Regions from separate parts of the Butyrivibrio sp. XB500-5 genome, predicted to be linked through region 2. Evidence: predicted binding sites of a transcription regulator. Region 2 holds the regulator's gene; each other region holds the start of a gene.
What was found. Region 2 encodes Rex, which represses fermentation and respiration genes when NADH is low (regulators of the CRP and FNR family bind a similar motif). Its sites were predicted from a motif close to ATTGTTAANTANTTAACAAT; they were not measured.

Region 1 (10,248 bases), on a different contig from region 2:
CGATCTCCATCTTGGTGGGGATGTTCTGGCTTCTGAGCATGGCGGTCATTAGTGCCGCGTAATCCAGGCAGATGCCTTTTTTGTCTGTATAAACCTGATCTATATCGGGTAAATAGCTGCTTTCGACTGATTTTGCTTTATCGTGATCGTAGCTTATGTTTTCTATCACATAGTTGTAGACCTGAGAGATTACCTCAAGGTCGTTGTCACAAGGGTATGCAAGCTGCTCGGCTTCTTTTACCCCAAGAGAATCTTCTGTGAAGGTCACAAACTGATTGGGATAAAGAAACGGCATAAACTCGCTGTTTAGTTTAACTTCGATCTGTGTGGAAAAGACAATGGAATATCTTTTTCCTTCTATATTTTCAAATACATTTATCATGTAGCTTCCGTCTCCTGATTGGAGTGGGAAGATCTCATCCGTCGGCTCTTTTGAATTGAGGTTGTATGTGTAGACGACCTCATCCGGTCCCGTGATCTGAAGCTTGACCTTGGGTGAAGTTCCAAGATAGCGCACAGATACATAGCCTTCGGAAGAGTTGGAATAATCAACGCTTGCAAATTCATTATCTTTCGTGGCCGTTCCCGGATGCGACGGAACCAGGCATACGGGAGTGTTGTCGCGAGTGCCCTTTTCCGTTCCGAGATTACCGTAGCCTTCGGGAACTGTCGATTTATGGAAAAAACCGCAGGCCGAGGTGCTTAATATCAAAGCAACGGTAACTGACAACGGCAATATTTTATTTTTGGTAAAGCTCTTTAGTTTGTGCTTCATGAAAGTACCTGAGGAGCGTCCTTTAATTTCTTGTATGCTTTTGAAATAAGCTCGGATATTCTTGTTACCTTTTCGTCTGAGTTAAGAACTCTTGCATATGCGATCTCGATCGGAGAGCCGACGCCGAGCTCGTTGTAGCCGTGGAGTCTCTTGGTCAGATCCATGAGGAACATATCGGCGTTGTTGGAGTCGCAATCTTCCATAAGGAGTATGAATTCGTTTCCGCCGTTTCTTCCGATGTAGCCGTAGCTTTCGCCGACATCTTCAAGAATGTAGCAAAATTCTGCAATGAGATCGTTACCCTGAGCGTGACCTTTTTTGGAATTAACATTATACAGATCGTTTATCTTCATCAGGATAAAGCCGGCGTTTTCGAGCTTGTCCGAATCATTGAAGGTTTCGAATAAAAGGTCGCAGCTATACCTGTTCGGAAGGCCTGTTAGTCTGTCGAGATATGCCATCTTATTGAGCCTTTCGCCTATGGAAGCAGTCCTTTTCAGAATATAGAAATCAATGATAAAAGAGATCGCGAATAGAATAATGGATACCGTAACAAGACCGATAAGCCAGCCGGTCTTTGAAAGAAATTCCTTGTTCTTGTTGACGATATATGCCAGCATCACGGTTATAAGAAGTAATACAAAAAGAGAAACCACTTTATATATAAAGATGGAATTATATATGTTGGTACGTTTACTCTTGGTGTAAAAATCAGCTTTCATGCCAACCTCCCGCTCATAAGAATAAAAGAATATGGTAATGCTGCTTTACTTAAGATTTTACACTATTTTACGTTTATTAGTAACTGCTTTCCGCGCGCGTTAGAGCTTGTGGAATATCGGAGCTCTTTTTTCAAAGGTGCAATATTCGTCGAACCCGCAAGATAGAGCAATTTCTTTTAACACGTCAAAAGAACCTGCGACTCCTTCCGGTTTGTGGGCGTCTGAGCCAAGGGTGATGATCTTTCCACCCAGCTCTTTATACCTTTTCAGCACGTCGCGGTGCGGATTGGGATCAGTTGCTCCTTTGAATATCGGCTTTGAATTAAGGTCAAGGCCCTTGTTGTTCTTGATAATATGAAGGAGAATCGCGTCAATCTCCTTATTGTAGCTTTGATAGGAATAATAGGAATTATCACCATCCGGAACATATCGGGTAAGATAATCGAGGTGCCCGAGTACGTCATAGTCGTTGAAAACTTTGAGGTTTTCCAGAGTGAGCTCGAAGTAGTCTTTAAGCATCTTTGCAGGTTCGACGCCATCCCAGAAATCGGGATAATAAGGGTCTTTTCTATTAATAAGATGGATCGATGCGATGACAAAATCGAAGGGCTCTGCCTTAACGAAATCGGAGTTTTCCTTGGCGATGTGAGTCTGCATGCCGACCTCGACACCGTATCCTATGTGGATCCTGTCTTTATATTTTTCCCGGTAAAAAGAGATTTCTTTATGATATGCCTTGGTATCAAGCAAAAAGGCGTCCTTTGGAAGATCGTCGTAGTGAGGATAATCAAGATCAAGGTGATCCGTAAAACATATATCCGTAAGTCCCTTTGACAGAGCGCTCTCTATCATAGATTCCATTGAAGCCGTGCTGTCAGAGGAGTTATGTGTGTGTAGATGGTAATCTGATGTGGGGATCATTGTATCACTCCGTTCTTTATAAAAATGAGATAGGGAAATCATATTTTTTTCTGTGGAATTTCCTCAGGATTATTTTAATATTCTTACTTGATTTATGCTACATTTTTTATTAGAATTAGAGTTGCTGATAAAAAATTATCAATTCTTATGATATTTAATGTAACAGCAATTATATTAATTAAATTCATTTTAGGAGGAACTTAAAATGGCAGTTAAAGTAGCAATCAATGGTTTTGGTCGTATCGGACGTCTTGCTTTCAGACAGATGTTTGAGCATGAGGGAACAGAGATCGTAGCAATCAACGATCTTACAGATCCTAAGATGCTTGCTCATCTTCTTAAGTATGATTCATCACAGGGCAAGTACAAGTACGCTGACAAGGTATCTTTCAGCGAGAACTCAATCACAGTTAACGGCAAAGAGATCACAATTTACAAAGAGGCAGACGCTAAGAACCTTCCTTGGGGACAGATCGGTGTAGACGTAGTTCTTGAGTGCACAGGTTTCTATACATCCAAGGCTAAGGCACAGGCTCATATCGATGCCGGTGCTAAGAAGGTTGTTATTTCTGCTCCTGCAGGAAATGATCTTCCTACAATCGTATATAACGTTAACCACAACACACTTACAGCAGATGACAACATCATCTCAGCTGCATCTTGCACAACAAACTGCCTTGCACCTATGGCTAAGGCTCTTAACGATTATGCACCTATCCAGTCTGGTATCATGGCAACAATCCATGCTTACACAGGTGATCAGATGATCCTTGACGGACCTCAGAGAAAGGGTGACCTTAGAAGAGCACGTGCAGGCGCTGTTAACATCGTTCCTAACTCAACAGGTGCTGCTAAGGCTATCGGCCTTGTTATCCCTGAACTTAACGGCAAGCTCATCGGAGCTGCTCAGAGAGTTCCTGTTCCTACAGGTTCAACAACACTTCTCTTCGCAGTTGTTAAGTCAAGCACAGAGGTAACTAAGGAGTCTATCAACGAGGCTATGAAGAAGGCTTCTGATCCTGAGACATTCGGATACAACGAGGATGAGATCGTTTCATCTGATATCGTTGGAATGACATATGGTTCACTCTTCGATGCTACACAGACAATGGTTAACAAGATCGGTGATGACCTCTATGAAGTTCAGGTTGTTTCATGGTATGACAACGAGAACTCATACACATCACAGATGGTTCGTACAATCAAGTATTTCGAGAAGTTCGTTAAGTAAGAACCCCGGGAGGTATTCCCGAGCGGTTGGTTCGCACTTAGTTCGGGCGGCTGTGAGAACCTGATGAAGTTTTTTTGAGTCTGGTTCGAACGTGTTACGGCGAGCATTGCGAGGCGTAACCTCCTTATTAGTAAGGCGCGAGAGCAGAACTTCCTTATTAGGAAAGGCGCGAGAGTCGAATTTCCTTGTGAAGTGAGGAAGCGCGAGAGCAGAACTTCCTTATGAATTAGGATTACTAAAAAGGGTCCGGTCCGTTTGGACCAGGACCCTTCATTTTTTATAAAGGAGAACAAATATGGGATTAAATAAGAAATCCGTAGATGACATCAACGTAAAGGGCAGACGCGTACTTGTTCGTTGCGATTTCAACGTACCTCTTAAGAACGGTGAGATCACTGACGAGACAAGAATCGTTGCAGCTCTTCCTACAATCAAGAAGCTTATCGCTGACGGAGGAAAGGTTATCCTTTGCTCACACCTTGGAAAGGTTAAGAACGGCCCCAACGAGGGCGAGTCACTTGCAGCCGTTGCAAAGAGACTTTCAGAGAAGCTTGGCAAGGACGTTAAGTTCATTGCCGATTACAACGTAACAGGCGCTGATGCTACAGCAGCTGTTGAAGCTATGAACGAGGGAGATGTAGTTCTTCTTCAGAATACTCGTTTCAGAGGCAAAGAAGAGACTAAGCCCGAAGAGGCCGGAGATGCTTTTGCAAAAGAGCTTGCCGATCTTGCAGACGATTATGTATGCGATGCTTTCGGTTCAGCTCACAGAGCACACGCTTCAGTTGCAGGCGTAACAAAGTTCATCACAGAGAAGGGTGGCAGCAACGTTGTTGGATACCTTATGCAGAAAGAGATCGATTTCCTCGGAAATGCGGTTGAGAATCCTGTAAGACCTTTCGTAGCTATCCTCGGTGGTGCTAAGGTTGCTGACAAGCTTAACGTTATCAACACACTTCTTGAGAAGTGCGATACACTTATCATCGGTGGTGGTATGGCTTACACATTCCTTAAGGCTAAGGGATATGAGATCGGTAAGTCACTCCTTGATGAGACTAAGATCGACTATTGTAAGGAAATGATGGAGAAGGCTGAGAAGTCAGGCAAGAAGCTTCTTCTTCCTATCGATACAGTATGCATCGATGATTTCCCGAATCCTATCGACGATCCTTCAATTGCTACAACGATCGTTGATGCTGATAAGATCCCTGCTGACAAAGAGGGTGCAGATATCGGACCTAAGACAATCGCTCTTTACGCTGATGCAGTTAAGTCTGCTAAGACAGTAGTATGGAACGGACCTATGGGTGTATTCGAGAACCCTGTTCTTGCTACAGGTACTAAGGAAGTTGCTAAGGCACTTTCAGAGACATCTGCTACAACAATCATCGGTGGTGGTGATAGTGCAGCAGCTGTTAACCAGCTTGGATATGCTGATAAGATGAGCCACATTTCAACAGGTGGCGGAGCTTCACTTGAGTTCCTTGAAGGTAAGAAGCTTCCCGGCGTATATGCTGCAGACAATAGATGAGAATGAGGTGAACATAATGGCACGTAGAAGAATTATTGCAGGAAACTGGAAGATGAACAAGACTCCCAGTGAGGCTGTTGCTCTTTGTAATGAGCTTAAAGATCTTGTTAAGAATGACGCTGTAGATGTTGTATATTGCGTACCCGCTATAGACATCGTTCCTGTTGTAGAGGCAGTTAAGGGCACAAACGTACACGTTGGTGCTGAGAACTTCTACATCGTAGACAGCGGTGCATACACAGGAGAGATTTCAGCTCCTATGCTCAAGGATGCAGGTGTTGAGTACATCATCATCGGACATTCAGAGAGAAGAGATATCTTCGGAGAGAACGATATCCTTATCAACCAGAAGGTTAAGAAGGCATTTGCTTCAGGCCTTACACCTATCCTTTGTTGTGGTGAGTCTCTTGCTCTTCGTAAGGCTGATACTTACAAAGAGTGGATCGAGAGACAGATCACTTGGGATCTTGACGGTGTAACAGCTGATCAGGTTAAGAAGCTTGTTATCGCATACGAGCCTATCTGGGCTATCGGAACAGGCGAGACAGCTACAGCAGATCAGGCTGAAGAGGTTTGTGCACTTATCCGTGCTCTTATCGCTAAGCTTTATGATCAGGCTACAGCTGATGAAGTTCGTATCCAGTACGGTGGATCAATGAATGCCGGCAACGCTGCTGAGCTTCTTTCAAAGCCCAACATCGACGGCGGACTTATCGGTGGCGCAAGCCTTAAGCCCGACTTCGGCAAGATCGTTAACGCGTAATTCCATATGTATGATAGTCCCCATGTGGTATCTGCCACATGGGGATTTTTTTTTCTAATACTTTTATAAGTGCATCGTTTAGGTTATTTACTCCCACATTTTAATTTGATAAACTAATAAAGTATTGGGTTATAGAAAGGGGTAAATAAAATGACACTATCACAGATTGGCATTATTATTTCCATTTTTGTCTACCTTGCCGGAATGCTTCTTGTAGGCTTTGTCAGCTCTAGAGAGACCAATGACGTCAAGGACTTCTATTTGGGGGGAAGAAAGCTTGGACCGTTCGTAACCGCGATGAGCGCGGAAGCATCGGACATGAGCGCATATCTATTGATGGGTGTACCCGGACTTGCATATCTTTCGGGAATTGCAGATGCAGGTTGGACGTGCCTCGGACTTATCGCCGGAACTTATCTTAACTGGCTTTTCACGGCAAGACGTCTTCGTAACTATACGGAGAAGCTCGATGCCATCACTATTCCTGATTATTTCAAAAAGAGATTTAAAGATAACAGCAATATTATTTTGTGCATAGGCGCATTCTTCATTTTGGTGTTCTTTGTGCCGTACACGGCATCAGGATTTGCGGCTTGCGGAAAGCTCTTTTCATCATTCTTCGGAGTTAATTATCAGCTTGCCATGATGGCATCGGCTGTTATCATCGTCGGATATACAACAACAGGTGGATTCCTTGCGGCATCCAAGACTGACTTCATTCAGTCCATTGTTATGACAGTGGCTCTTTTCTTCATTCTTGGATACGGCGTTGTAACCGCAGGAGGATTTGGCGCAGTAAAAGAAAATGCTGCTACGCTTGCTGGTTACCTCAGTATGAACGCTACACATTTAAACGCTGACGGATCAGCGGCTCCTTACGGAATATTCAACAAGATAACAATGTTCTGCTGGGGACTTGGATATTTTGGAATGCCGCATATCTTGCTTAGATTTATGGCTATCAGAAAGTCCTCAGAGCTTAAGGTTTCAAGAAGAATTGCTTCCGTTTGGGTAGTGTTCTCTCTTGCAATTGCTATAATTATCGGTGTTGTCGGAAGAGCACTCACAGTCGGAGGAGAACTTTCAAGCCTCATTATGGCAGATGATCCTTCAAACTCATCGGAAGCGGAGAGGCTTATTATTGTACTTGCGCAAAAGATAAGTGAAAACGGATTTATATTTGCACTTCTTGCGGGGCTTGTTCTTGCAGGTATCCTTGCATCAACAATGTCGACAGCGGATTCGCAGCTTATAGCGGCTTCGTCATCCGTTTCTGAAAACATTATTCAGGAGACCTTCGGAATCAATCTTTCCGAGACGGCAGCCATGATCACTGCAAGGGCAACGCTTATTACAGTTGCCGTACTTGGTGTTATCATAGCCTGGGATCCCAAGAGTTCGGTATTCGGAATAGTATCATTTGCATGGGCGGGATTCGGAGCTGTGTTCGGACCTATAATGCTTCTTTCACTGTACTGGAAGAGAACCAATCGTTACGGAGCGATTGCAGGTATGGTGGCAGGCGGACTCATGGTATTTATCTGGAAATACGTTGTAAGGCCCATGGGCGGCGTATGGGATCTGTATGAGCTTGCTCCTGCGTTCCTCGTAGCGATCATTGTTATTGTAGCAGTCAGTCTTATCACAAAAGCTCCTGAGCAGGAGATTACGGATGAGTTTGATCACGTTGCAAAAATGTCCTAAAAATTTTTATTCAAGAGATGATTTATGAAAAAAGTTTCTAAATGTTGCAACACAAAACTTTGAACCATGCGGGTTTATTCAAGTAAAAAAATAAATTGTAAATAAACTTGACATAATTTGTAAAAAGTAGTATAACAAAATACATGAGTGTTATAAAACATAACACTCATGTATTTTTTATTTGCTTAATTGAAAAAGCAAAAGTATCGCTTATAAACGAAAGGATTGATTATTATGAAAAAAATGGGAGTAAAGTTAATTGCAGGTATTGCTGCGGGTATTCTTACAACAGCAGGAGTTTTCGGTGTTGCTACAGCATCACAGATAAAGGTAATTGAGACTGTAGATTGCAAGATCGAGAGCAATTATTCAAGCTTGACAAGTTGTGAAGAAAAGGCAGGTACAACTCGTGGTGAGACAGATTTTTCTGAAATTTGGGAAGTGACTGAGTGGGCTCCACATGCTAATAATTCAGACGGATTTGCTTTGATTTATGTAAAGGGCTTTGACGGAGCGGTCCTTGTTTCCAAGCAGCATGATGACGATGCTGACAAGAAGGACGGTGGTCAGTATTGGTTCTTTACAAGAAAGAACGGAGAAAAAAAGGTAAGATGTGCAGGATGTCTTTATACAAATCAAGATCTTAGATATAAGGACGGCGTTATCTATGCATGCAATATAGAGGCACCGAGTGTAGAAGAAGCTTTTGAAACATATCTTATCGCTCCCGATGGAAAGAGAATTGTACATAAGGACTATGTTGATTCCGATCTTTGGGGATATACCAATGATTCAAACATCGAAAGTAACAAGGTAGCTTTCGATGGTGACATGGATGATTATCTTGCGCTTTGGGATATCTATTTCAACAAGGCTAAGGATGTTGAGATCGGATCTTATACAGGAAGATAAATTAAACAGAGCATGGAAATTAGTTTTCCATGCTCTGTTTTTATTTAGATCTTTGCAAGTATGTCCGCGATAACTTCTTCCATCGAATGGTCTTTTTCATCAATGGTGATATCGGCGTATTTTTCGTACAGAGGGCTTCTCTCGTTGTAGAGAGAGATAAGTGACTGATCCTTGCGCATTACGACGCCGCGCTGCTTGGCGTTTCTAAGGCGCTTGGAAAGAATATCCATATCTACCTTAAGGTAGATTACCCGGCCGATGTTCTTGTAGTGCTCCATCGCCTCTTTTCCGTAGACAACGCTTCCGCCTGTTGCGATGACGGTCTTCTCTGTTTCAATCTCAGAATTTACTTTGTTTTCAATCTCAATAAAGCCTTCGATTCCTTCGGCTTCAATTATCTCGGACAGCTTACGTCCGTCTTTTTTCTGGATGACAATATCCGCATCAACGAAATTATAACCCAGGATTTTGGCAAGTATGACACCGACGGTGCTTTTACCCGATGCGGGCATACCGACCAAGATTAAATTGTTCTTTTTCATTTTTACCTATTATTCTCCAATATATTTTTCAAGTATCTCTACGGCATTACGTACGCAGTCGTCGCATTCGCACAGCACTTTGCCGGTTTCGATCCCTTTGAGGATCTTGCATGTGCCTGCGCCGCATTTTGCTTCAAACTCTTTATATAATTCGCCTGCCTCACGGATAACGGGTTTTCCGTCGAATTTAATAAGTCCAAGGAGGATCTGAGCACCGATAAGTGCACCGCATGTGGCCTCCATGCATCCCATACCTATGCCAAAGGAAGCGCCCATTTTACGAAGCTCATCCTCGGAATAATCAACCTTATCCGCAAAAGCAACGAGCACTGCCTGACAGCAGTTGTGACCGTTGTGCTTAAGTTCTACCGCAAGTTCTTTTCTATCAGCCATAATCATTTCTCCCACTCAAAATAATAATCTAATTTTGCAGCACATATCTTTATACAACTTAATTGTGATAATTGCAAGTTTGATTAGAAGATGGCTTTAAATGAGTGGTTGAGTGTACGACTGTAAGGTATAATTAATATCAATAATACGTATGGGGTGAAGGTATGAGAGAAAAAGTTTTGGGGCTTAAAAGATGCATGGAAGAGAGAATTGTGGGAAAGGGCGACGTGATCGACAAAGTCATAGCGACGCTCATCGCAGGCGGGCATGTTCTGCTTGAAGATGTTCCCGGTGTAGGAAAAACGACGCTTGCCAAGGCGCTTTCCGATGCGCTCTCTATTTCTTTTGCAAGAATTCAATGTACACCGGATACGACACCGTCAGATATCACGGGATTTTCAATGTACGATTCCAACAAAAACGAATTTAAAGTCATGGAAGGACCTATAGTAAACAGCATTGTGCTTGCCGATGAGCTCAACAGGACATCGCCCAAGACACAGGCGGCTCTTTTGGAGGTCATGGAAGAGCACAAGGTTACTATAGACGGAAAAGATATTCCGGTTCCGCAGCCGTTTATGGTTATCGGAACGCAGAATCCTTCAGAGCAGGCGGGCACATATCCGCTTCCCGAGTCGCAGCTTGACAGATTTATGATCAAGATCTCCGTAGGATACCCTAAGACGAGCGCTTCCGTAAACATGGCTAAGAGCTTCCTTGAGGGAACGCTCCATGCCAAGACAGAGCCTGTTCT
Region 2 (10,248 bases):
ACTGGTCTTATGCAGAAAAAAGAGATAACGCGAGAAGACGTCATAATCTCCTCGTTCCTTACGAGCAGCTTGCTCAGTCGGAAAAAGAAAAAGACGGCATCTATGATGCCATGATAAAAAAAGAGATAGAAAGACTTGTATAAATTCTTTCATAAAAATACGCCGGTGGCTTGCAACCATCGGCGTTTATTATTCTCCTCTTATCTTACAAACTTCCTCGGTACTCTCTTATTAATATCGCATGTAAGCTCGTAGTTGAATCTTCCGCTCATCTCTCCCAAAAGCTCAGCCGAGATTTCCTCTCCGCTTGTCTTGTCTTTTCCAAGAAGGATGACTTCGTCGCCCTCTTTTGCTTCGGGAATATCAGTCACATCAACCATGAACTGATCCATGCAGACTCTGCCAAGGATCTGTGCTCGCTTGCCTCGAATAAGAACGTATCCCTTGCTTGAAAGGCTCCTGGGATATCCGTCACCGTAGCCTACGGGAATCGTAGCGATCTTGGTGTTCCTATCGCAGACAAAGGTTCCGCCGTAGCTTACAGGTGTTCCCGAAGCAACTTCTTTGATCATAACTATATGACTTATAAGTTCCATAACGGGCTTAAGATTCACAATATCCTTAGGCACTTCCTCGGAAGGCCACATTCCGTACATAGTAACGCCCGCTCTTACCATATCCATAGAAGATTCGGGAACAGCAATGATACTCGCGGAATTCGCACAGTGATGAAGCTCGATCTTGCGTCCGAGTTTCTCTTCCACATCGCTTACAAAGCCCGCAAACACAAGCTCTCTTTCTTTTACATTGGAAAGATCCTTCTCATCCGCTCTTGCAAAGTGAGTGAAGATGCCTTCTATCTTAAGAGATTTTTCTTTTTCACATTCAAGGACAAAAGAAATTCCGGCATCGTCGGGATGTATTCCGATCCTGGACATTCCGGTATCAACAGCTATATGGATAGGTGCAGGCTCTTTTATCTCGCCTCCCTTAAGAAGCTTATCCGCGCACTGCGAAAGCTCTTTTACCATGTCTGATCTAAAGACGGTCGGTCTGATACCTTCCTTGAGCATCCTCTCATACGCGTAAGGGAAGGTGTAACCTAGAATAAGAATAGGCTTACATATGCCGTTATCCCTAAGCTCAAAGGCTTCCTCCGCGGTCGCTGTCGCGTAGCCCCAGATGTAATCCTTGGTCTCAAGGTCTCTTGCTATCTCGATACTTCCGTGTCCGTATGCATCTGTCTTAATAACCGCCATGATCTTGGTACCCTCAGGTATGTTGGCACGCATGGAATCAAGGTTATACTCCACAGCGCTCAGATTGATCTTGGCGCAAACTCTCAAAAACTCGTTCTGCATTATGATTTATTTTCCTTATTTCAATATATCTTCAAGCTCATCGACAATATCCGTTGCCGTCATAGACAGCTTGCCGTGGCCTCTTGCTGCGATATTTCCGGCGGCGCCGTGAATGTATGCTCCGAGGCACGCCGCTTCAAATCCCGTAAGATCATAGCTAAGAAGCGCTCCGAGAATACCTGTGAGCACGTCTCCGCTGCCTGCGGTCGCCATTCCGTCGTTGCCGCTCATATTAATATAAATCTTTTTCTCATTGCTGTCACTTACGATGCTACGCGCATCCTTGCAGATGACCGTGCAGTGAAGCTCGTTCGCAAGCTCCTTGGGATACTCCAAGAGATGCTCCTTGCAGTCCGCAACGCTCGTATTAAACAGTCTTGCAAATTCGCCCAAATGAGGCGTGATTATCAGCTTCTTGCCGCCCGTAGCATAATTGGAAACAATGCTACGTAAGTTCTTGTCATCCGAAATAATATTGAGCGCATCCGCATCCGCAATTATATCCTTGTCATAGTTGTCAAAGAGCGTTCTTACAAGCTCTATTCCCTTACCGTCAGAACCGATGCCGGGTCCTATGACAGCGCAGCTTGACCATTTCATCGCCTCCGATAACTTGGGAAGGATCGGCTCAAAATCCTCATAAGTACATAGAAGTGCTTCAGGCAAAAGAGTCTTCACAGCGTCCGCGTTTTCGGCTGCCGTAAATACCATGACCATGCCCGCTCCGGATTTAAGGCAAGCGCCCGCCGATAAGATGCATGCTCCGCTTATGGTCTTGGAACCTGCGATAACAAGGACTTTTCCGTTTGTTCCCTTGTTGGAATCTTTCTTCCTCTCAGGCAAAAGATCTTTTACCTCATCATCGTACCAAAAGCACGTAGGCTCCTTGGTCAAAAAGCTCTCGTCAGTGATACCGGCGTCCTTCACAATAAGCTTACCCGTATACTCGCAGCCCGGATAAAGAAGGTGTCCTATCTTAACCTGATTGAAGGTCACGGTCGAATCCGCCATAACGGCGCAGCCCATGACTTTGCCGTTGTCCGCATTTATTCCCGAAGGAATATCGACAGATACAACGAACATGTCATCCAATCTTTCTTTTTTACAATCATTGATATAGTTTATCGCTTCTTCAAATGTACCCGTGACATTTCTCGAAAGCCCTATACCGAACAATGCATCTACTATGATATCCCATTCGGCAACGCTTTTGTTGTCTCTTATATTGGAAAAAGTGTCAGTAGTGATCCCGTAACTTCCGCAGATCTTGAGCTGCATCAAAAGAAGATCGCTGCACTTGGTGGGATCTCCTATAACGCACAGATTTACAAGATATCCTCTCTGTTTGAGAAGTCTTGCGATACATGCGCCGTCTCCTCCGTTGTTTCCGATTCCCGCAAAGACAAGTGCTCTGCGCTTTCTCGTGATCTTTCTTTCATCAGCGTATCTGTCTACTTCATCGCACACCGAAAGAGATGCTCTTTCCATAAGGATCTCGGTCTGAACGCCGAAAATCTGCGACGTATTTCTGTCGTACTGCTTCATCTCACTGCTAGTGACTGCGTATCTCATAGTAGTTTTCCCCTTTTTAGAACAATAGGCTGCCACTCGGGCAGCCTACTTTATATAACTCATTCAACAAATTCACCATCATCGGCGTTTCTCGGCCTTCTGATGGGATGCCTTCTGTTAGGATCGTATTTGAGATCGAATATCTCCATAACCTCAGGCCCGAATATCTGATGCATGTAGGAATAGAGATTGTAGTTTTCAAGCTCAGCTTCCTGCATATGGATTATGTTCTTCTTAAGCTCAACTCTCACTTTGGATACCCAATCATCAAGCTCCAAAATGTATTCGGTATTGTCATGAAGCCTCTCATAGCAGACATTCATGGTCTCTACCATAAGCTTATAATCCACATCATATATTTCTCGCGACAGGTCTTTTAACTCATCGCTATAGGAATCAAGTCTATCATTGCACTCCGAGATAAGCCTGGTCCTGTCCTGGATTTCTTTCTCGATCTGGGGATTATCGATCTTACCTGCTTTATCGCGAAGCGGAACTATCTCGCCAAGAAGCTTCTTCTTAAGCTTCTTGATGTCCTTGGTCTCTCCGCGAAGCTTGGAATCCCTCTCTACCAGTGCATTAAGTTGATCCGCCAGCTCTTTGATCTCAGGCGACATTTCCGTCTGGGTAAAAAGCTGATGCCATTTGTTATCAAGCGTCAGAATGGGAATCTTCTTCCCTTCAAGCGCAGACATATAGACTTTATTGTCTTTTGCCATTACTTTTTCTCACCCGGGTTTAATGTTTGTTCGTATCTGTTAATATTATACGATAATTTCATCAAACTGTCAGATAAATGTACGTTTTCAACCTGTATGCTGCCCGGAACTTCAAGGTCAACATGCGCAAAGTTCCAGATAGCCTTGATCCCGCATTCAGAAAGCCTGCGCGCCATAGGCACTGCCTGATCCTTGGGGATCGTTAGCACAGCTATTTCTATCTTGTTCTTGCGAACAAAATCCTCAACTTCATCTATGGGACGAACCTCGACGTCTCTTATCTTGGTTCCGAAAAGCGACGGATCGCGGTCAAATGCGCCTTTAAACACAAAACCTCTTCTTGTAAAGTTGGTGTAGCCTGCGATAGCCTTACCGAGATGTCCGGCACCTATGATAACAAGGCTGTGTTCCTTGTCGATGCCGAGTATCTTACTGATCTCATCATAAAGATAGCCGACATTATAACCATATCCCTGCTGTCCAAATCCGCCGAAATTATTAAAATCCTGTCTGATCTGGGAAGCAGTAACCTTCATTATATCGCTGAGTTCCTGAGAAGATATTCTCTCGACACCCTTCTCCTTAAGGTCACCTAAATATCTGAAATAACGTGGGAGTCTCCCTATGACGGCTTGAGAAATCTCTTTTTCTGCCATATTCCGCTCCTCCTCATTTTTGATATGTGGAACAGCTCTCATCACCTCTGTAGAGCCATCCGAATGGATTGTTAAGAATTCCACAATTCAATTATATATGCCCGTTAAACTTGTGTCAAACAGAAATGTTTTCATCTCTCAAAGACCCGCTATTACTTCATTCTCAGAGCCTGAACCGTTTAGAGATACAAAGATTCTGTTAAAAGGACCTTATGGAATTGTACCATAAGGTCCTAAATAGTTGTTATATATTATTAGATTGTCTGCTGGTCAGATCCGCCAAATCCCTTAGGATTGGGACCATACTGGTTATCACCCGGCTGCGAATCTGAAACCATGAATACAAGAACAATAATTCCACCAACTACAGGAATCAATCCAAGTAAAAGGAACCATCCTGACTTTCCTGTATCATGAAGTCTTCTTACACCAACCGCAAGTCCGGGAACCAATGTAGCTAATGCCCAAATAATAGCTAAAATTGAAAATACACCTGAAACATTAACCAGAATTCTTACTACCACGTTAACTATCATCTGGAGAAGGAAGAAGTACCAATACTCGCTTCTACGAGCTCTTCCCTCAAACACTGCATAGTTAGAAAATACTGATTGTACCGCCTCTGAAAATGACATTTTGTTTTCCTCCTAAAAACCCTTTTTCATACTTTTATATAAAAGTTCTTGACATATTATACGTCATTTTATTTACGGCTTCAATAACATTTCATGCATTTTCATAGTCTAACAATTAGTACTAATTATCAGAAAAAGTCTGATTATTCAACATAGAAAATTACGGTTTAAAGTAGCTTATTGCATCTGTCAGATTGCCGGCAAGCTCCTGCAAGTTCCTTGCTGATTCTGTGATTATCGAGAATGTCGCATTAAGTTCCTGCATAGACGCATTGGTCTCCTGCGTTGATGCCGCATTCTCCTGAGATATAGCAGACAAATGTCTCATTTACACAATCTCTAAAAACATTTATCATATTGAAGAAAACCAAGAAAAGAAAGAGGATTTATTATGTCTTATAAAGATTATATGGTAAGGGCAACCGCAGCTAATGCGCAGATCAGAGCCTTCGCCGCAACAACTAAGGACCTTGCCGAATATGCAAGAAAGGTTCACGGCTTATCCCCGATTGCCGCAGCCGCGCTTGGAAGGCTGATGACGGGAACCGTTATGATGGGCACGATGATGGATAATGACGACGATCTCATCACGGTCAAGATAGACGGCGACGGCCCGATGAAGGGTGCGCTCGCGACAGCCGACAGGCACGGTAACGTCAAGGGTTACGTCATCAACCCTCTTGTTATTATGGAACCCAATGCCTCCGGTCATCTCAATGTCGGCGGCGGTTTTGGCGAGGGAACTCTCACCGTAATAAGAGATATGGGGTTAAAAGAGCCTTATGTGGGCCAGGTGCCTTTATATTCCGGCGAAGTTGCCGAAGATTTCACCTACTATTTTTCCAAGTCCGAACAGACTCCTTCTTCGGTCGGACTCGGAGTTCTTGTCGAAAGAGAAAACTTATCCGTTATCGCAGCAGGCGGTTTTATCATTCAGCTCCTTCCGTTTGCCGATGACGCGACTATCGATCATCTTGAGGAAAACCTTAAAAAGTTCACTTCGGTAACTGATATCTTAAAAGCCGAAAAGACTCCGGAAGAGCTCCTTAACATCCTTCTTGAGGGCTTTGACGTAGAGATCACTGACAAGGTTGATCTTAACTTTTACTGTAACTGCGATAAGGACAGAGTGGAAAGAGCTCTCATGCTCATTGGCAAAAAAGAGCTTGATGAGATGATAGAGGAAAACAAGAACTTTGATGTGTGCTGTCACTTCTGCAACAAAAAGTATACTTTTTCTCCCGAAGATCTTAAGAAAATAAGGGAACGCGCCAAGTAATTTTGACGATAATGAGTTATAATATTTTTTAGACATAATTAAATATAAAGGAGGTATGGTATGAAGACTATTACTAAGATGACAAGGTCAATAGCATCTGCTCTTGCAATCGCTATCTTCTTTGCATTAAGTGTACCGACACTTAATCTTGCAGCTTATGATGCCCCGGCCGATGTCAGAACCATCGCAGACATTCCTGCAGATCTTACCGGCAAAACCGTGGTATTACAGACAAATGACGTCCACGGTGCACTCGGAAGATATGCTTATGTAGCTTCACTTAAGCAGAACCTTGCTGCCAGAGGCGCTGAGGTTATTCTCGTCGACTCAGGTGATTTCAGCCAGGGAACTCCTTATGTAAGCACATCAATGGGGGCAACCGCCGTTACGGTTATGAACGCGGCGGGATACGATATCGCAACTTTAGGAAATCACGAATTTGATTACGGTTATGCTCAGCTTGCAGCAAATCTTACACAGGCTAAGTTTAAAGTTATCTGTGCGAATGTACTTGATGCAAACGGCAATCCTATTTACGATCCCAATTATATGTATGTTACAAAGAGCGGTTTAAAGCTCGGATTCTTCGGAATGGAAACACCCGAGACACAGACCAAGGTTAACCCCGGTCTTATCAAAGGAATATCTTTCCTTTCAAAATCCGACATTTACAAATGTGCTCAGGATCAGACTGATGCATTAAAGTCTCAGGGTGCAGATCTTGTTTTGTGCCTCGGCCACCTTGGTGTTGATGAAGAGTCAGCTGCCGACGGACATCGAAGCGTTGATATGTATGCCAAGACTAAGGGCATCGACCTTATTCTTGACGGCCACTCTCACACTGTTATGACAGCAGGTGCCAAGAATGAGCCTATTCTTTCTACAGGAACCAAGGTAGAAAACATCGGTGTCGTTATTATCGACGATGCTTCCAAGGCTATTGAGGATAAGTTCCTCATCACACTCGACGGACTTCAGCCCGAAGTTACATCTTTTAACGTTGCCAACGATATAATCAAAAAGGTTGATAACGAATACAGCGTAGTATTTGCAAAGAGCGAAGTTCTCCTCGACGGAAACAAAGCTCCCGGAAACAGAACTCAGGAAACAAACCTCGGCGATCTTATCGCTGACGCACTTATCTGGAGCGTTCTTAGAACAGACGGCGGAATTACCGTTCCCGAGGATCACGTCGTTGCTATCACAAACGGCGGCGGAATCAGAGCTACCATCAAGGCCGGCAATGTAACCAAGGCTGACCTCAATACTGTTCTTCCTTTCGGAAACACAGTTGCCGTTGTTTATGTAAAGGGTTCAGAGCTTCTTGAGGCTCTTGAAGCTTCAACATTTGCCGCACCCGAAGCTGTAGGTGGTTATCCTCAGACATCGGGAATCAAGTTTATGCTTGATACAACAGTACCTTATGCTCAGGGAGCCGCTTATCCCAAGTCAACATACTATGCTCCTTCCAAGATCAATCGTGTGACCATTCAGAGCATCAACGGACAGCCTTTCAACATGAATGACACATACGCTGTAGTAACCAATAACTTCTGTGCAGCAGGCGGCGATACATACTATGCTTTCGCAAACGCAAGCTCACAGTTCGATACAGGTATTGTAATGGATGAAGCCGTTATGGAATATGTTAAGCAGATTCTTGACGGTAACATCACAGCTGCTCAGTACGGAAAGCCCAGAGGTGATCAGACGATCATCACTTCCGCTACAGACGCTTCCACAATAGCAGACGCAAAGGCAGCCGTTCAGGCCGGTTCAGGTGAGGCCGCTGCAGCACCCGCTAAGGAAGAGGCAAAAGCCGAGGCTCCTGCTGCTGAAGCTAAAGCCGAAGAGCCTGCCAAGGCTGAAGAAAAAGCTGAGGCTCCTGCTGCTGAAGCTAAGGCTGAGGAAAAAGCAGACGCTACTTCCGAGAAGCCTGTAGAAGCTGCAACTGAAACAGCTCCCGCTGCTGAGACTGCTCCCGAGCAGACACAGTCTTCCGCTGATACCTACGTTGTTGTATCAGGTGACAATCTCTGGAAGATCGCAGCAACCGTATATGGTGACGGAAACAAATGGAAAGACCTTTACGAACTCAATAAAGACGTTATCAAGGATGCCAATAACATTCTTGTAGGTCAGGAATTAAAGACTAAGTAATCAAAATCATTTTAAATAAACAAAGAAAGGGACTTTCCTCGAATGCCGATGCATCCTGGAGAGCCCCTTTCTTTTTTTATAAATCGATCAGTAGTTCTTTCTACAGAGTCTTGATAAAATGCACTGTGAAAACCAAGGTGTTTTTTCTTTATGCATAAGCGCGTTGGGTTCACTTTCCCCATTTTTCATTCTATCAAGCTCATCTGTAAAAATGTACTTTCCTTTTACTATCTGCGTGTGTGAATTGATAAGTATTTCTTTCCCCATTTATAATGACCTTTCCATCTATAAGCACAACTATAAGTATCAATCCTGTACAGTTTCCTCTGTCTGCACTTCTACAATCTTTGCATCAAATTTTAATGCTTTGAAAATATCCTTAATTCTAAGGAATCCGGCTGTCTTGGCAGGCTCTTTATCAAGAACCTCAAGCCCTTCCGCATATGCGGGTGAAGTTGTATCAAAAGCGGGAATAGTCAATACCCACTCTTCTCCCTGATAATCAAAATGACATCTCTTTGCTACAGGAACTTTCTCGCAAAGGTACTTGATTATATCAGGTGTCATATTAATCTTGTCCTTGAAGTAAATATCTACAACCTCAAGTGAAGCTACGTCCTGACCAGCTATGTTCATCTGTGCCTGAACCTGATCCGCAATACTCTTGATTGCAATATCATTAAAGTTAAATGTTGCAGGTGCTGAAGGCTCTGATGCATTATCTGATCTATTATCTGAGCTTCCACCCTTATCAACTACTACATTCTTTACTTCACCATGCTCTGTGCTGACCTTAGAAACAATAAGATTAAGCAATTCAGGTGTGAAAGCAACAGTTCCCTTAAGTGATGAGATATATAATGTATAAGATCCATCATCATTCTTGCTAAGCGCATATCCAAGATCGGAATAATTACCGCTAAGCTGTCCGTTATCAGAGATAGCATATCCATCTTTTGCCTTAAGTGTGATAGTACCGGCAACCTCTATAGGATTTCCGTTTTCAGCAGTTTTAACATACTGGAATTTATTAACTTCATCCTCTGTAAAGCCATTAAATGTAACATCAACATTATCTGCGCTATTTACAAGTAGCGCATGATATTGATTCTCTACCATAACAAAATCTTTATTTGTATCTGATTCCTCTCCATAACTGTTGATGATGTAAATCGTTCCGTTAAAGTTTAGCGTTTCACCATTATAAACCATTTCATCGCTGAGTTCTCCATAGTAATAATTATCAATTGTTATAATATCTTCCGGCTTAAATCCGCTATATACTGCTCCGCCGATATTCAGGAGAATACTACCGTTTCCAATAAGATCATCATCGGGATCAAATGAACCTCCAAAGACTTCTCCACCTTCACGATTGTTAGTGATCTTTCCGCCAATATTCTCAACCTGATTGTAATTATCAATAATATGGCCATCGTTCAATCCAACGCCGCCATTGTTTACGCTTACTACTCCATCGACATTGGTTTGAATAAAATCATTATTCTCTTCCACAAAACTATGGTTATTTTTTATAACAAGATTATTTTTCGAAACAATACCGAAATTATCAGTGATTTCTTTGTTATTTACAGATACTGTTCCCACGTTGGAATTAGTGGTAATAAAGCCTAGATTCTCATCTACTTCACCATTATTATTCTCAATAATCCATGTGTTCTTTTCCACAGTTCCGTTATTGTTTAGTATCTCTCCATCATTTGTTTCAATCTTTCCGTCGTTGTTTTCTATTGTATCCCCATTTTCCAACTCGGAAATTGTCTCACCCCCTTCATTATCGGGGAGCTCAGCTGCAAATGCGCTCACAGGCATTGCCACTGATGCTACAACTGGTGTAACCCCTAA
Region 3 (10,248 bases), on a different contig from region 2:
TCTCTTGGTGGGGTGGAGATGCAAGACATGAGGCTACACTTGCTGTTATTGAGGCATATGAAAAGCTTCATCCAAATGTAACTATAGAGCCTGAATATGGATCATATGACGGATATTCAGAGAAAAAGACTACTGAGTTTGCTTCAGGCACAGCTCCTGATATCTTCCAGATAGAGACAGGACTCGGACCCGAGTACTATAACCAGGGAGTGCTCTATAATCTGACAGAAGGTGGAATGGATTTTTCAAACTTTGATGCTTCATTCCTTGAAGAGAACGGTCAGTTTGGTTCAGGCGCACAGTATGCTATGCCTACAGGACAGGCAGGAACCGCACTTATTGTTAACAAGACACTTATGGACAAGGTAGGAATCGATCTTTCTCAGCCTTATGATTGGGATCAGTTCTTTGAGTGGGGTAAGAAGGTAAGAGAGTATAGCAAGGATTGTTATCTCCTTTCAGCTAATACATCTTATGCTTCAGCATTCTTTACACGTACATATTCAAGACAGAAGAACAATAAGCCTATCATCGACGATGATTACAATCTGAACATGACAGAGGAGCAGTTCGTTGAACTCTTCACATATATCAAGAGACTTTATGATGAAGAAGTATGTGCTCCCGCTGCATACAAGGCTCCTTTCGGAGATCAGGACCAGGAAGATCCCAACTGGATCAAGGGTAACTATGTTGCTTCTATCGGTTATACATCATCAGCAGACGTACTTTCGGCAGCTAATGATTCTGTAGATTATATTGCAGGACAGCTTCCTCTTTATGCAGACAGAAAGAGCGACGGATGGGTTAACGATTGCCCTCAGCTTATGGGTGTATATGCAGGAACACAGCATGCTAAGGAAGCAATCGATTTCCTTAACTTCTTCTACAATGATGAGGGTGCTATGAAAACTCTCGGCACTGTAAGAAGTGTTCCTCCTACAGCAAAGGCACAGGAGATCTGTGCTAAGGAAGGCACACTTAATCCTTTGACCAAGCAGAGCGTTGAGGTCAGCATGCAGTACAACGGAAAATCTGACAGTGGCCCTACAACCGGATCAGAGGTTACAGCCATTTTGACAGATGCTTATGAGAATATATCTCATGGCACAATGAGCCCTGAAGAAGCAGCTAAGGAAACAATGGAACTTCTTAAAGACTTCTGTGAAGCTCATAAATGATCCTTATAAATATAAGATTGAATGCGCGCCGGTTATGTCGGCGCGCAGGCTATCTTAGGTAGAAAGAAGAAGTATTATGAAGAAAAAGAAACTTTTTTCCCGTGATAATCAGGCTTATTTATACTTGCTTCCGTGGATCGTAGGAATGCTTGTTTTACAGATCTATCCTTTTATCACATCGTTTTATTATTCTTTAACTGAATACAATGCACTTACCGATCCGAAATTTGTAGGGATGGCGAATTATATACGCCTTTTCACCAGAGATAAAGAGTTTTTCAAGTCACTTACAGCGACGGTGACATATGCGGTACTTACCGTTCCTTTTAAGATAATCATGTCTCTTTTTATTGCGATTCTTTTGAATAAGGGAAGAAAAGGAATAGGTGCACTTAGGACGATCTACTATCTGCCTTCATTGTTTGGCGGAAGCATGGCGGTATCGATTCTTTGGAAAATAATGTTCATGGATGACGGAATGATCAATGCTTTCCTTCACAGCTTTGGACATGAAACGATATCTTTTCTCGGAAATCCCGCTACAGCCTTGCCGACACTGAGCGCGCTTGAAGTATGGCAGTTCGGATCGTCAATGGTAATGTTCCTGGCGGCACTTAAGCAGGTACCTCAGTCGTTATACGAAGCTGTGAGAATTGACGGAGCAGGAAGGATAAAAAGCTTTTTCTCCATAACAATTCCTCAGATTTCACCGATCATTTTCTTCTGCATCATCATGCAGACAATAAACGCACTTCAGAACTTCACATCGGCATTTGTTGTTACACAGGGCGGACCGGTAAAGAGTACATATATGCTTGGTCTTAAATTGTATAACGACGGATTCCTTTTCATGAAGATGGGTTATGCAAGTGCAACGAGTTGGATAATCTTCGGTCTTGTAACAATCTTTACTTTGGTATTGTTCGGGACATCCAAATTCTGGGTATTTTACGGAGATGAATGATAGGAGAAGGGTATGTCAAAGAAATTAAAAAACAGGATCAATGAGGTAATCATGTATGTGGTTCTGATCACTATCGGAATTATAATGATCTACCCTCTCATATGGATGTTTTTTGCAAGCTTTAAAACAAATGAGGAAATATACGGAAGCATCGCACTCCTTCCGAAAAGCTACAGTTTTCAGGCTTTTGTGGACGGATGGAATGCGATAGGCGGAAATACGTATGCGGTATTTTTCAGAAATTCTTTTCTTCTGGTACTTCCCACAACGATACTTACGGTTGTTGCAAGTACGCTTACGGCATATGGATTTGCAAGGTTTAATTTTAAAGGAAAAAAGGCAATGTTTGTGCTGCTTATGTCAACTCTTATGTTGCCCAACGCTATCCTTATCATTCCAAGATATGCGATCTTCAGAGACTTGAACGTGCTCGACGGATACGGACCGTTTTATCTCATGGCGGCATTTGCGTGTTATCCGTTCTTTTCATATATGCTTATTCAGTTTTTGAGAGGACTCCCCAGAGACCTTGACGAGTCCGCATATATAGACGGCTGCGGAACATTTAAGACGCTCACGCACATTCTTTTGCCGCTTTTAAAACCGGCATTATTCTCCGCAGGATTGTTCCAGTTTTTGTGGACCTACAATGATTACTTCAATTCACTTATATACATAAATACAGTAAAAAAATATACAGTATCGATGGCTCTCAGGCTTTCACTTGATACCGAGTCGGTAGTTATTTGGAAAAACGTAATGGCAATGTCATGTCTGGCAGTTTTGCCGGTGGTTGTCCTGTTCTTCTTTGCCCAAAAGTATTTTGTTGAGGGGATTGCCACAACGGGCCTTAAGGGATAAAAGAGGAGTAGATTATCATGAACGTAAAAGACAAGGTTATAGTAATTACAGGTGGCGCCGGCGGCCTGGGATCCGAGATGGGAAGGCTTCTTTGCAAAGAAGGCGCAAAAGTCTATCTTTTGGATCTGGACGAAGAGAGGGGAAAAGAAACAGCGAAATCGCTTGAAAATGAGGGTGGAAAAGCAGCTTTTTACCGAATCGATCTTACTTCGGAAAAAGATTGGAACAATGTTATCTACGATATTAAAAATATTGAGGGAAAGATTGATGTTCTTGTAAATAATGCAGGCATCAACATCAGGAAGCCGATTGAAGAGATGAGCATTGAAGAGTGGGGTAAGATGATGCTTGTAAATACAGGCAGCACTTTCCTTGGATGTAAAGCGGTTATTCCTATAATGAAAGAGCAAAAAGGAGGAGCTATCATCAACACTTCTTCTGTGTGCGGTCTGATAGGACATAAGTATACACCGGAGGCATATACAGCAGCCAAAGGTGCGGTAACAATGTTCACAAAAGCAGTTGCATCAAGATACGGACAATTCGGAATAAGATGTAACTCGATCCATCCCAGCACTGTTAAGACTCCTTTGGTGGAGGAGATGCTCAAAAATCCGGACAGAGCAGCGGAAAGACTTGGCGAAGTACCTCTGGGAAGACTTGCAACAGCACAGGATGTTGCCAATGCGGTTCTATATCTTTCCAGTGAAGAGGCTTCTTTTATAAATGGAATAAGTATGCCGATTGATGGCGGAGTAACATGCTATTGATCAGGAGTTTGTCATTGTCAGAAAAAGGACACGATTGGGAGAAATCCCATGAAGTGTCCTTTTTTCATAAAGATAGCAATAATTGATAAAAAATTAGCAAGAATATGTATAGTATATCTGCCTGAAATATTTTAGTTTAGTATGGATGCAAAAGTTTCTATGAGCAGCCAAGTGACTGCGAGTATTAACATACAAGTAGTAAAGGAGAGTTAAGTATGAACCACAACGAATTAACAGACGAGTACTTAGCCAAAATGGACGCCTATTGGCGTGCGACTAACTATCTCGCTGCAGCTCAGTTATATCTTCTTGAGAATCCGCTCCTTCGTGAGCCTCTTAAGAAAGAGCATATCAAAAAGAAGATCGTAGGACACTGGGGTACAGTTCCCGGACAGAACTTTATCTATGTACACCTTAACCGTGTCATCAACAAGTACGATCAGGATATGATCCTTATTTCAGGTCCAGGCCACGGCGGAAACTTCTTCGTAGCCAACACATATCTTGAGGGATCATACAGTGAAGTATATCCTAACGTAAGCCGTGATATGGACGGTTTGCAGAAGCTCTGCAAGCAGTTCTCATTCCCCGGCGGTATCTCAAGCCACGTAGCTCCCGAGACACCCGGTTCTATTCACGAGGGTGGTGAGCTTGGTTATTCAATCGCACACGCTTTTGGTGCCGTATTTGATAACCCCGATCTTATCGCTACTTGCGTAGTAGGTGACGGTGAGGCTGAGACAGGACCTCTTGCAACATCATGGCAGTCAAATAAATTCCTTAACCCCGTTACAGACGGAGCTGTTCTTCCTATTCTCCACCTTAACGGCTTTAAGATTTCTAATCCTACAATTCTCGCTCGTCTTTCACATGAAGAGCTTGAGTCATTCTTCAAGGGAATGGGATGGAAGCCTTACTTCGTAGAAGGTTCAGATCCTAAGGAAATGCACCGTAAGATGGCTGAGACTCTCGACAAGGCTATGGACGAGATCAAGGCTATTCAGAAGAATGCTAGAGATAAGGGCGATGCAACAAGACCTGTATGGCCTATGATCGTTCTTCGTACACCTAAGGGATGGACAGGTCCCAAGGTTGTTGACGGTAACAAGATCGAGGGATCATTCCAGGCTCACCAGGTTCCTGTAATGATGGATAAGCCCGAGCATCTTGATATCCTCAAGACTTGGCTTGAGAGCTATCATCCTGAGGAGCTCTTTGATAAGAACGGACGTCTTATTCCCGAGCTTGAGGAGCTTGCACCTAAGGGAGATAAGCGTATCGGTGCCAACCCTCACGCTAACGGCGGTAAGCTTCTTCACGACTTAAGACTTCCTGATTTCCGTGATTATGCTATTGATGTTCCTACTCCCGGTTCTGTTGAGAAGCAGGATATGATCGAGCTTGGCGGATATATCAGAGACGTATTCAAGCTTAACGACGATCAGAAGAACTTCCGTATCTTCGGACCCGATGAGACAATGTCTAACCGTCTCAACAAGGTATTTGAAGTAACAAATCGTGATTGGAACAATGCTATCGATAAGGATACAGACCAGTTCCTTGCACAGGACGGTCGTGTAATGGATTCAATGCTTTCCGAGCATATGTGCGAAGGATGGCTTGAGGGATATCTTTTGACAGGAAGACACGGATTCTTCGCTAGTTACGAAGCATTCATCCGTATAATCGATTCAATGGCTGCTCAGCATGCTAAGTGGCTTAAGGTATGTAACGGACTTTCATGGAGACGTCCTATTGCATCTCTTAACCTTCTTCTTACATCAAACGTATGGCAGCAGGACCACAACGGATTCACACACCAGGATCCCGGATTCCTTGATCATATCTCAAATAAGAAGGCAGACGTTGTAAGACTTTATCTTCCACCCGACGCTAACTGCTTGCTCTCAACTATGGATCACTGCTTGAAGAGTAAGAACTATGTAAATGCTATCGTAGCAAGTAAGCATCCCAGACCTCAGTGGCTTACAATGGAACAGGCTGTTAAGCACTGCACACAGGGTATCGGTATCTGGGATTGGGCTTCAACAGACACTGGTGAAGAGCCTGATATCGTACTTGCATGCTGTGGTGACACACCTACACTTGAGGCACTTGCAGCTGTTGATATTCTTCACAAGGAGATGCCTGAGATCAAGGTTCGTTTTGTTAACGTTGTAGACCTTATGAAGATGGAGCCTAAGAACAAGCATCCTCACGGACTTTCAGACGTAGAGTACGATACAATCTTTACAAAGGATAAGCCTATTGTATTTGCATTCCATGGATATCCGACTCTTATCCATGAGCTTACATATACAAGAACAAACAGAAATATCCACGTTTACGGATATCATGAGGAAGGAACCATTACAACTCCTTTCGATATGAGAGTTCAGAACAAGATTGACCGTTTCAATCTCGTTATCGCTATGCTCAACAATATGCCTCAGCTTGGTAATAAGGGAGCATTCCTCATCCAGAAGATGAAGGATAAGCTCGTTGAGCACAAGGCTTACATCCATGATGTAGGTGTTGATATGCCTGAAGTTGCAGAGTGGAAGTGGACAGGCGTTAAATAATCTTTTGCGGATTTAAATAACGATATATATAAGTAGGGCATTTGCGATTATTTCGCAGATGCCCTGCTTATGTTATAATAAAACTTGGAATGTCCATTGGACAGGAAGAGGACAACATAATGTCAAATAAGAACAGAGTTAAATTAAAGGGCAAGTTGATAACATATCTTAGGATATTTACATATCTCGGTATTTTACTGGCACTTGTTAATGTGGCGATATTTACAATGAATCTGACGGCAGGTCTTATGCTTCTTGCATTTACCGCTTTGTATTTTATCGCGATCGTGTATCTTAATTTCTATAACAGGCCGATCATCATGAATGAGCTTGTAAGCTTTGCTACGGAGTACGGACAGATTCAGAAAAGGCTTCTTAGAGAGCTTGATCTTCCGCATGCCGTGCTCGATGATTCCGGCAAGATCGTATGGACCAACCAGGCGTTTGAGAGAGTGGTTCATCAGGAAAAAGGCTTCAGGAAGACTATCTTTTCTCTTTTTCCTACCATAACAGCAGATAAATTCCCACAGGGAAATGAAGAAGTTTCCTATAAGCTTGATTATGAGGACAGTAATTATACCATCAAACTCAAGAGAATATCGCTCAGAGAGATGGCTATGAACAGTGACATAATCGACGCTGACGGATATGAAGGAAGTCTTATCGCGGTATATCTTTATGATGAGACGGCTCTTCGCCTTGCCATCCAGGAAGTAGATAACCAGTCTCTTGCGGCAGGTCTTATCTATCTTGATAACTACGATGAGGCTCTGGACAGTGTTGAGGAAGTAAGAAGATCTCTTTTGACTGCTCTCATAGACAGAAAGATCAACAAATATATCGCATCCTGCAACGGAATTGCGAAGAAGATCGAGAAGGATAAATATTTCGTTGTTATGCCCAAGAAATCATGTGAGATGCTAACTGAGCAGCGCTTTGATATCTTGGAGGATGTTAAGACGGTAAATATCGGTAATGAAATGGCTGTTACCCTCAGTATCGGTATAGGAATTAACGGTCTGTCTTATGCGCAGAACTACGAATTTGCAAGAAACGCCATTGATCTTGCGCTCGGTAGAGGCGGAGATCAGGCGGTAGTTAAGAGTGCTGACAATATTTCTTATTACGGCGGAAAGAGTCAGCAGATTGAAAAAAGTACGAGAGTTAAGGCAAGAGTCAAAGCTCATGCCCTTAGAGAGATCATTTCCGGAAAAGATTCCGTTATCGTCATGGGACATAGAATGGGCGATGTGGACAGTTTCGGATCATCGGTCGGAATATATAGGATTGCCAAGACTTTGGACAGAAAATGCCATATCGTATTAAATGACGTTACGGCTTCGATGTCTCCTTTGGTTGACCTTTTCAGAAGCAATCCCGACTATGAAGAAGATATGATAATAAACAATCAGCAGGCAATCGATATTGCGGGCAGCAATACGGTTCTTGTTGTTGTTGATGTTAATAAACCAAGTATTACAGAGTGTCCTGAGCTTCTTAGGTTCTGTAAGACAATAGTGGTTCTCGATCATCACAGACAGGGAACAGAAGTTATTGAGAACGCAACGCTTTCTTACGTAGAGCCGTATGCTTCATCGGCATGTGAAATGGTTTCCGAGATTCTTCAGTATATAGGTGAAAACGTCAAGATCCATAACGAAGAAGCAGACAGTCTGTATTCGGGAATGATGGTTGATACCAATAACTTCATGAACAAGACAGGTGTAAGAACATTTGAGGCAGCTGCTTTTCTTAGAAGGAACGGCGCCGATGTTACAAGAGTGCGTAAGCTCTTTAGAGAAGACGCCATTGAATATAAGGCTAAGGCCGATGCGGTCAGCCAGGCTGAGATCTATAGAGACAGATATGCAATTTCCGTGCTTAGAACGGGGGATATAGAGAGCCCGACTATAATTGGTGCGCAGGCAGCCAATGAGCTCCTTAACATCAAGGGTGTAAAAGCAAGCTTTGTATGTACCGAGTATCAGAATCAGGTATATGTAAGCGCGAGATCCATTGATGAGGTCAATGTTCAGGTGATCATGGAAAGAATGGGAGGCGGCGGCCATATGAGCTCTGCCGGAACCCAGATGCAGGACGTGCCCGTAGAGGAAGCGATAGAAGCTGTTAAGCGTACAATAGACGATATGATTGAAGAAGGAGAGTTATCATAAATGCAGGTAATATTACTCGAAGATGTAAAAAGCCTTGGTAAAAAGGGCGAAGTTGTCAAAGTAAATGACGGTTATGCAAGAAACTTCGTTATTCCCAAGAAACTGGGAGTTGAGGCTACACAGAAAAATCTTAATGAACTTAAGAACCAGCAGAAAAGAGATTCAATAATTGCAAAGCAGCAGCTTGATGCGGCTAAGGAATATGGTGAGAAGATCAGCAAGGAGACGGTTCAACTTACCATGAAAGCAGGCGAGGGCGGAAGAGTATTCGGATCGGTTTCTTCCAAAGAAATCGTTACTGCCGCTAAGACACAGTTTGGATTTGATATAGATAAAAAGAAACTTCAGATGCCGGAACCTATTAAAGCATTCGGTACATATGAGATTCCGGTAAAGCTTCATCCACAGGTCACCACTACACTTAAGGTTTGCGTAAAGGAACAGTAAACATGGCAGATGAAACCCCTATAAAGCGCGTTTCTCCCAACAGTTTGGAGGCTGAACAATCCGTTGTCGGCGCCATGCTGATGGATAAAGAGGCGATAGAAATTGCATCCGAAATAATAATCCCGGAGGATTTTTACAACAGGCAGCTGGGGACAATATTTGAGACAATGGTGGAACTCAACAAGGAGGGCAGCGCCGTTGACTTTGTCACCTTGCAGAACCGACTTAGGGAAAAGAATGTTCCTCCGCAGGTTAGCAGCGCTGAGTACATAGGAGAACTGGTTTCCGCAGTTCCCACTTCGGCCAACATCAAGTACTATGCACAGATAGTGGCTGATAAATCAACGCTCAGAAAGCTTATTCATGTAAGCGAGGATACCATCAACACCTGCTATTCCGGTGGCGAGGATATGGAAGGGATTCTTAATGACGTTGAGAAGAACGTATTTAAGATCACTCAAAAGAGAAATATAGGGGAGTTCGTATCGATCGATCAGATCGTTATGAATGCCCTTAACAGAATAGAGAAAGCCAGCAAGATGAAGGGCAACGTAACGGGTCTTTCCACAGGATTCCTGGACCTTGATTACAGCACGGCAGGATTCCAACCTTCCGACCTTATTCTTATCGCTGCGCGTCCTTCAATGGGTAAGACTGCGTTTGTTCTTAATATCGCAGAGCATATGGCATTCCATGACGATAAATGTGTTGCAATCTTTTCGCTGGAAATGTCGAAGGAACAGCTTGTAAACAGACTTCTTGCGATGGAATCTCATGTTGATTCACAGCATATCAGAACAGGTAACATGTCAGATATGGACTGGGAGAAACTTATTGAGAGCGCTGATGTTGTCGGCAGTTCCAAACTTATCATCGATGATACTCCCGGTATTTCTATTCAGGAGCTTCGATCAAAGTGCAGAAAATATAAGATGGAGCATGATCTCCAGATCATTATGATCGACTATCTTCAGCTTATGACAGGCGGATCTGGAAGAAGTTCTGAGTCAAGACAGCAGGAAATCTCAGATATTTCAAGATCGCTCAAGGCTCTTGCCAGAGAGCTCAATGTTCCTGTTGTAGCGCTTTCACAGCTTTCCCGTGCGGTTGAGCAAAGACCGGATCACAGGCCGATGCTTTCCGATCTTCGTGAATCGGGAGCTATCGAGCAGGATGCCGATATGGTTATGTTCATCTACAGAGATGATTATTACAATAAAGATACCGAGAAGAAGGGTATCGCGGATATAATCATAGCTAAGCAAAGAA

Region 1: a site for Rex is predicted at 2,542-2,561, ahead of gap (type I glyceraldehyde-3-phosphate dehydrogenase). Genes of this name have one in related genera too.
Region 3: a site for Rex is predicted at 3,858-3,877, ahead of D6856_RS09515 (phosphoketolase family protein). Genes of this name have one in related genera too.

Annotation. Positions count from the first base shown of each region.
Region 1 is NZ_RAIS01000001.1:719,718-729,965, reverse strand. It holds gene D6856_RS03405 (transglutaminase domain-containing protein) at 1-775, opposite strand, end outside; gene D6856_RS03400 (GGDEF domain-containing protein) at 772-1,497, opposite strand; gene D6856_RS03395 (histidinol-phosphatase HisJ family protein) at 1,597-2,418, opposite strand; gene gap (type I glyceraldehyde-3-phosphate dehydrogenase) at 2,624-3,649, shown strand; gene D6856_RS03385 (phosphoglycerate kinase) at 3,945-5,180, shown strand; gene tpiA (triose-phosphate isomerase) at 5,197-5,943, shown strand; gene D6856_RS03375 (sodium/proline symporter) at 6,094-7,647, shown strand; gene D6856_RS03370 (hypothetical protein) at 7,882-8,559, shown strand; gene D6856_RS03365 (shikimate kinase) at 8,604-9,101, opposite strand; gene D6856_RS03360 (C-GCAxxG-C-C family protein) at 9,111-9,494, opposite strand; gene D6856_RS03355 (AAA family ATPase) at 9,659-10,248, shown strand, end outside.
Region 2 is NZ_RAIS01000009.1:37,535-47,782, forward strand. It holds gene D6856_RS14285 (RyR domain-containing protein) at 1-143, shown strand, start outside; gene alr (alanine racemase) at 201-1,361, opposite strand; gene D6856_RS14295 (NAD(P)H-hydrate dehydratase) at 1,377-2,933, opposite strand; gene D6856_RS14300 (hypothetical protein) at 2,993-3,652, opposite strand; gene D6856_RS14305 (redox-sensing transcriptional repressor Rex) at 3,652-4,308, opposite strand; gene D6856_RS14310 (DUF805 domain-containing protein) at 4,563-4,943, opposite strand; gene D6856_RS15230 (hypothetical protein) at 5,104-5,271, opposite strand; gene hslO (Hsp33 family molecular chaperone HslO) at 5,335-6,222, shown strand; gene D6856_RS14320 (5'-nucleotidase C-terminal domain-containing protein) at 6,283-8,382, shown strand; gene D6856_RS14325 (hypothetical protein) at 8,470-8,649, opposite strand; gene D6856_RS14330 (hypothetical protein) at 8,689-10,248, opposite strand, start outside.
Region 3 is NZ_RAIS01000004.1:319,108-329,355, reverse strand. It holds gene D6856_RS09535 (ABC transporter substrate-binding protein) at 1-1,181, shown strand, start outside; gene D6856_RS09530 (carbohydrate ABC transporter permease) at 1,258-2,145, shown strand; gene D6856_RS09525 (carbohydrate ABC transporter permease) at 2,158-3,006, shown strand; gene D6856_RS09520 (SDR family NAD(P)-dependent oxidoreductase) at 3,024-3,776, shown strand; gene D6856_RS09515 (phosphoketolase family protein) at 3,992-6,358, shown strand; gene D6856_RS09510 (DHH family phosphoesterase) at 6,478-8,532, shown strand; gene rplI (50S ribosomal protein L9) at 8,533-8,979, shown strand; gene dnaB (replicative DNA helicase) at 8,982-10,248, shown strand, end outside.